DNA from 2 places in the Marinobacter sp. ANT_B65 genome. Region 1 is predicted to be linked to the other one. Evidence: riboswitches for the same ligand, from Rfam matches in the RefSeq annotation. Region 1 holds a riboswitch; the other holds the start of a gene.

Evidence for each region. A riboswitch is a leader RNA that binds a small molecule or an ion and turns the genes downstream of it on or off. The one in region 1 is predicted to bind cobalamin.
Region 2: linked by a shared signal. The riboswitch ahead of CPA50_RS10975 (ribonucleoside-diphosphate reductase subunit alpha) and the one ahead of CPA50_RS12325 (TonB-dependent receptor domain-containing protein) in region 1 are both predicted to bind cobalamin.

Annotation. Positions count from the first base shown of each region.
Region 1 is NZ_NXGV01000002.1:475,830-479,239, reverse strand. Features, by position in the region: gene CPA50_RS12325 (TonB-dependent receptor domain-containing protein) at 1-1,691, opposite strand, end outside; cobalamin riboswitch at 1,852-2,062, opposite strand; gene cobD (threonine-phosphate decarboxylase CobD) at 2,092-3,114, opposite strand; gene cbiB (adenosylcobinamide-phosphate synthase CbiB) at 3,114-3,410, opposite strand, start outside.
Region 2 is NZ_NXGV01000002.1:178,943-182,352, reverse strand. Features, by position in the region: gene nhaB (sodium/proton antiporter NhaB) at 1-3, shown strand, start outside; gene CPA50_RS10985 (substrate-binding periplasmic protein) at 108-902, shown strand; gene CPA50_RS10980 (DUF3047 domain-containing protein) at 911-1,648, opposite strand; cobalamin riboswitch at 1,730-1,928, shown strand; gene CPA50_RS10975 (ribonucleoside-diphosphate reductase subunit alpha) at 2,076-3,410, shown strand, end outside.

The DNA.
Region 1 (3,410 bases):
CTGGGTGCGAAATTCCAGCCAGCGCGCAGATCAAAGGTTCCAAACCCGGCCAGACGGTCGGTATTGGCCGCGTCATCATAGCGATGACCCTCAGCTATGACAGAGCCACCAAACGTAAAGTTATTAACGTCTTTGTCCAGATCAATACGGGCAGACTGCCTGGTGCGGCGCGCCAGTTGATTACCGGTTTCACGGTCTTCAGGGTCCATATACGTCAGTGCCACCCCTGCTCGCCAGCCGTTATGTTCATAACCGCCGCCAAACTCTGCACCACGAATTCTCGCTTCATCAACGTTAACCCGTGTACTTACCCCCCCGATCGTTCCAGAACCAATCAGGTTATCTACATCCATCTGATACACGGCAAGATTCCAAAACCATCTTTGATAGTTACCGCTGGCACCAAGTTCATAGCTTTCGGACTCCTCCGGCTCCAGGTCCGGATTGCCCTGGTAGTTAAATGCCAGGGGCCAGTACAAGTCATTAAACGTGGGAGCCCTGAACGCGGTGCCGTAGCTGGCACGCAGGCGATGAGACCGGTCAATACTGTAACCCAGGGCCAAACCGCCGGTTTCATTGGTTCCGTATGCTTCATTGTCATCGCCGCGAAGACTCAGTTGCGCGTCAACTGGTCCAAAATTCAGGCGCAGCTGACTGAACAGTGCCGTATTGGTTCTGGAGGTTTCATTATAGGCTTGTGAACTGCTGACCTCATCCTGCTGCAGCTCAGTACCCACAACCAGCTCATGGACATCGAAAGAAAAGGTATTATCCCACCTGGCTTCTCGCAACCGGGTGTTATAGGTGCTTTCACCATAAGCGCTGAACGAATCCGACTCATCACGTGATTCCGCAAACTGGACGCCCATTTGCCAGCTTTCACTCAGCGGTGTCATCAGTCCGAGACCAATGGTACGGATCATGTAATCAATATTACCGCCCTCGTATTCTGTGTTCCCTTCAGATTGCATCAGCATGATGCTCGCTTCACCACCGTTCTCCAGAGCGTGCACTACCCGGCCAAGCCCGGCGGTATTACGGAACCCCTTGTCTTCCCCGTTTTCAACAATTGCTGTGCCGTCGCTTTCTTTATGCAGACCGCTCAGGCTGAAGCTTGTATTTCCAACCGAGCCAGACGCACCTGCACTGGCCTTTTGGGTATCAAAGTTCCCTGCACCTGCCTCAACCCAGCCTTGCGTGCCCTGCCCGGGATCCAGTGTGAACGCCTGTACCACCCCACCCATGGCATCTGCGCCATAGAGTGAGCTGCGGGGACCCCGCACAATTTCCACTCGTTCAATGAGTTCCGTCGGGAAATACTGCCATGGTGCACCGCCGCCAGTTGCAGAATGCAGCTTCACACCGTCAACAAGTAAAACCGTACCGGCATTCTGGACGCCACGGGTATACACACTCGTGGTTTTCCCGAAAGAACCGTTACCGGTCACACTGATGCCTGGCTGACCACGCAGAAGATCTGAAAAATCAGCCGGGGCTTTCGAACGAATCTCTTCTTCATCCACCACAGTAACGGATGCAAGGCTCTCGCCCACCGTCTTGGGGCCGAGGGTTGCTGTGACAACAATCGGGTCTAACCGGGAAACCTGAGCTTCTTGCGCGACCGCAATTGAGAGGGGACTAAATGCAAAAGGGATAACCAGAACACTGGAAACTGACAGGGGAATTTTCATTCAATGCACTCACAGACTCACCACGCGCACCCGCATGGCCAATTGTTAGGTGCTCTGCAAAGGGAGGCTGATTCTGGCAGGAGACCAGGATGAAGCTTTTTCTGAGGTGGGGAAATCCGTATAACAGGCCGGTGTTTACCCACCGTAACTGCCCTCCGCAGCGCTCGGTGTGTTTACAGGCCGGTCTCCGGACTTGTGAGTTTATAAATCTGACCGGCGTAACCTTCCCATGCTTGCGCACAGTGGCATCTCTCTTCGCCGCTCTCTCACTTACCGTTGCGGGGGCAGTGCCGGACTTTAACCGGCTTCCCGTTTCACTGTGGCAGCGACGATGATTGCGCTACAACAGCACCTACAAACGAATGCCAAGGCTAACAATGAGTTAATGTCTGGTCAATGACTAATCACAAGTCCGGGCCACAAGTGCCTCTGTCAATCGTCGCAGTTGCATCTCATCTGCCGTCACGCCAAACCGCAGCATTCCCGGCTGATCAAAAACTCTGACCAGCACCGCCTGGGCAGCCAGTTGATCTGCCAGGATCTTCGGGTTGTCTGTACGGACTGTCTGAAACAAGGCACTGCCACCCATAAGAGTGAGCCCGGCTTTCTGCAGCACTTCTCGCAGAGAGCCGGCATTCCGCTGCAAGCTGATGCGAGTCTCGCGCTGCCAGCCTTCATCGGTCAACGCCTTGCCCATCACATAGCGGGCAGGCCCACTAAGCGCCCAGGGGCCCAACATTTGTTTCAGGCGTTCCGCGATTTGATTATCCGCAAGAACAAATCCCGCCCGCACCCCCGCCAGGCCAAAAAACTTCCCGAGCGAACGAAGAACTATCAAACCCGGCTGTCCGGCGTGAGTACAGAGACTAAACGCCGGCGTAGTGTCCATAAACGCCTCATCAACAACCAGCCAGCCGCCGCGCTTCTGCAACCTCTGATGCCAGCGCAACAATGTGGAGGGCGGAACGATTTTTCCGGTGGGGTTATTGGGATTGATCCAGACCAGCACATCGAGCTGGTCAAGCCAGCGATCATCGCAACCTGAAAAGCCACCACAGGTCTGCTCTGACCCTACAGGGATAACCCTGTGACCCGCCTGCCGCCAGCTATGACCGTGCTCCCTGTAACCCGGTACAGGTATGCCGACGCGACAGGGTTTGCGCAACCGGGGTAAAGCCATAATCGCTGCCTGAGTGCCTGGCACGGGAACACAGGCGGCGGCTGACGAGGCACCTGACCAATGGCGGACAATATCTTCAAGCCCGTCATCGGCTTCCGGTAATCTTTGCCACACCTCAGCCGGTAAAACCGGGACCGGCCAGCCAACCGGATTTACACCAGTGGACAAATCAAGCCATTCTGAGCGGGGAATACCCCAGCGTTCTGCAGCTTCATTCAGCCGCCCGCCATGTTCCAGCATCATTACAGATACACCACTACAAAAATAAGTGTTGTGACCACCCAGACCACCACAAGCCAGAGACAGACCCCATGCCTGACCAGTGTGATCGCAGCTTCAATAGTTGTTGAGTTCGCCTCCTGCGCGCCGCCCAGAGTCGGGCGCTGTTTAACGCCGGAGGGATACGGCGAAGGCCCTCCCAGCCGGACATTCATGGCCCCCGCCCCCGCCGCCATGACAGGCCCTGCATTGGGGCTGTCCCATTGTGGCGCCTGCTTTCGCCAACACTGCCAGGCGAGCCTGCGATTCCCTGACAACGT
Region 2 (3,410 bases), 300 kb from region 1:
TGATGGTTCTGGCTGTTTTGATGTGACAAAGCGGTGGCCTTTTCAGGCGGGCCTGCTAGGCTCTGCATAACAAGTCCAACAAACCGTGTATTTCATACGTTGGTGCTATGCGCAGATTCTTGAACCTGTTTTTACGTCTGGCTCCGGCCTGGATTTTGGCCATCTCCATACTGGCCAGCCCCGCCTGGGCTGGCGCTGACAAGCTGCGTATTGCCTATACCGAATTCCCGCCTATTGAGTATCAGAACGAACGTGGCGAGCCGGCCGGCCCCTTTATCGAACTCACCCGGAAAGTGGTGGAGGAGGCCGGTTATGAAGCAGAATTTATTTTTCTGCCAGTAAGCCGTATTTATCTTTACCTGAAAAGCGGGACTATAGATCTTTGGCCGGGCCTTGCGGGTATTCCCAGTCTTCAGGGTGAGGTTCTTGAAAGTTGGGTCAATGCTTTTCCGGTAAAACTGAACGTTTGGTATCTTGAAGATACTGATGCACTCACACACTTTGAGCAGCTTAAAGGTAAAAGCGTTATTGTTATTGCTGGCTACACCTATGGCGGCCTGCTTTCATGGTTTGAGCGCACTGAATACGTAACGCTTACCAAAGCCCCTGACACCCGCGCAGCGCTGGAGATGCTCAAGTTAAAGCGTGGTGATTACGTGCTGGATTACCTCCAGCCACTTAAGGAAATACTGACCTATCCATCAGATAGCAAGATTCGGGGCTCGGAATTGCGATCACGCTATGCGGCCTGGTTATTTTCTCTGGCAAGCTCCAGAGCCGCCTTGCTTCGTGACGAGCTGGATGACGCCTATTTGCGTCTCGTCAGGCGCGGAGTGGTTTCGCCCGTTCGGGACACCGATTCTGACTATATTATCCCCGGCTTTCCTGATGGCCCTCGATAAGAACGTTTTTAGTCCGGATTGTCAGGGGTAAGGCGGATATCGCCATACCAGGCGGTTGACTGTTCTCCAGTGTTGTCTGAATCTGACATGATGGCGATGCCGCGGACTGGCGGAGGGCTTTCCCCGAATGCTTTGCGGTAGTCCGCAATAATGTCCCGCTCAATGTTCACCCACTCCCCGGCCTTTTCGCTGCCCGAACTTACAGCAACCATCACTGTTCTATCGGTATAGGGATTGGTAACAAATTCACCCACGGGCAGGGTATTGGCCCAGATGTAATTCAGGGCGTTGCCCGGTAGCTCCTCTCCAATCAAAAGTGCCACTGTCTTGCGTTTCGCCCGTTCAAAAAAGCCTGCTTTATCTGGCTGGAACTCGAAGGCGACGTAAATCCGGGCAGGGTAGTCATCGCCGGATTTTTTCCGGGCATCGCCCTCTTTAAACACATTGGACACTTTCCAGCGCCAGCTCAGCATCATTGAGCCCCCCGGCTTAACGTTCAGCCGGGCAATCAGACCGGATGCTCCGCCCGAGGTGTGTGCTTTCACCACCTGAACCCCCTCATCCTGAGCCAGCTCATAGTTTGAGTGCTGATCTATCTTGGGAAACTCAAGTGGTTCCCAACCATCCGATAGCGACGTCATCTTCGAGAACGCCGGGAGCAGCGTTTCCTGTGCCATCAGGTGCGGAGATATCAGCCCGGCGAGTGCTAGAAACAGCCAGATAACAGGTCGAGTGGTGATTTGCATGAAACTGTCCCACTTTGCAGAGTGTTTGTAATAGACCGTCGGGTAGCAGAAAGGTGCCTTGTCACTTAAAAATTTACCGTATATAGTGCCTGCATCCTTGGTTGAATACCAAATATGGTATTCGGGAATCCGGTGAGAATCCGGAACTGACGCGCAGCGGTATTGGGGAACGAGCGTGGCACAAAGACACTGGCGCAAGCCGGGAAGTCGCCACGCAAGGCAGAGCCATGAGGTTCATGCCCCTGAGTCCGAAGACACTGCCAGGGATATATAACTGCACCTTCGCGACTCAGGCGCCTGCATCTGGCCCTACAAGGTGAGCAGCAACGAACACAGCATAATTACAGCCATTACTGGTGGTTGATGCTTGGGTTCGTCCTGTGTACGCGAAGGTTATGGAACCCACGCGTATTCAGGAGAAAACGGTATGCCCGCTACTGCTTCGGCCGAAGCCCGACCCTCGTCGCCATCCGACACAGAAACCCTTCAGGTTATCAAGCGCAACGGCAATCTGGTCAGCTTTACCCCATCCAAAATCAGTGTAGCCGTAACCAAAGCTTTTCTGGCTGTTGAAGGCGATCAGGCTGCAGGCTCTGCCCGCATTAACGATGCCGTTCACCGGGTAACCGAGCAGGTTGTGCAGGCTATCAGCCGTCGTTTGAAAGCTGGCGGACGGGTGCATATTGAAGATATACAAGACCAGGTAGAACTGGCCCTGATGCGGGCAGAAGAGCAGAAAGTAGCACGTGCCTATGTACTCTACCGTGAAGAACACGCCCGCGAGCGGGCCCTGCACGAACCCGTAGAGCCGCACCCCACGCTTACCGTAAAACAGGCTGATGGCCGCACAGTAGCTCTGGACCTTGGTCTGATGAAGCTACAGGTGGATAACGCCGCGTTCGGGCTTGAGGGCATTGATTGCGAATCCCTGGTGGAAGAAGCCATCCGCAATCTCTATAACGGCATCGACGAAGCTGAAGTATTGACTGCCCTGGTGATGACTGCCCGCGGTCGTATCGAGCGCGAGCCGGATTACAGCGCAGTCACCGCCCGCCTGTTACTGGAACAGCTGCGCCTTGAGAGCGCCACCGCACTAAAGCTGGACACCAGCCTGTCCCTGGCAGAGGTTTATCCACAGGCTCTGCGTAGCTTCATCAGTGCCGGCATTCGCTACGAACTCCTTGATGAGGCCATGGCTGCATATGACATGGAGCGTTTGGGCGCAGCTCTGAAACCAGAGCGCGATCAACAGTTTGGATTCCTTGGCCTGCAAACCCTGTATGACCGGTACTTCCTGCACTGGAAAGAAGACCGGCTGGAGTTGCCGCAGGTATTCTTCATGCGAGTTGCCATGGGCCTGGCCCTGCGTGAGGACGACCCCAACAGCCGGGCTATCGAGTTCTATAACCTGCTGTCGTCCTTCGACTATATGGCATCCACGCCCACCTTGTTTAACAGTGGTACCCGCCACTCCCAGCTGTCTTCATGCTACCTGACTACGGTGGGTGACGATCTGGAAGACATTTATGGTGCCATCCGCGACAACGCCATGCTGTCCAAGTGGGCGGGCGGTTTGGGTAACGACTGGACACCTGTGCGTGCACTGGGCTCCCGCATCAAAGGCACCAACGGCCAGAGCCAGGGCGTAGTGCCTTTCCTTAAGGTGGTGAACGATACTGCCGTAGCCGTAAATCAGGGTGGTAAGCGTAAGGGCGCAGTGTGTGCGTACCTGGAAAGCTGGCACCTGGATATCGAAGAATTC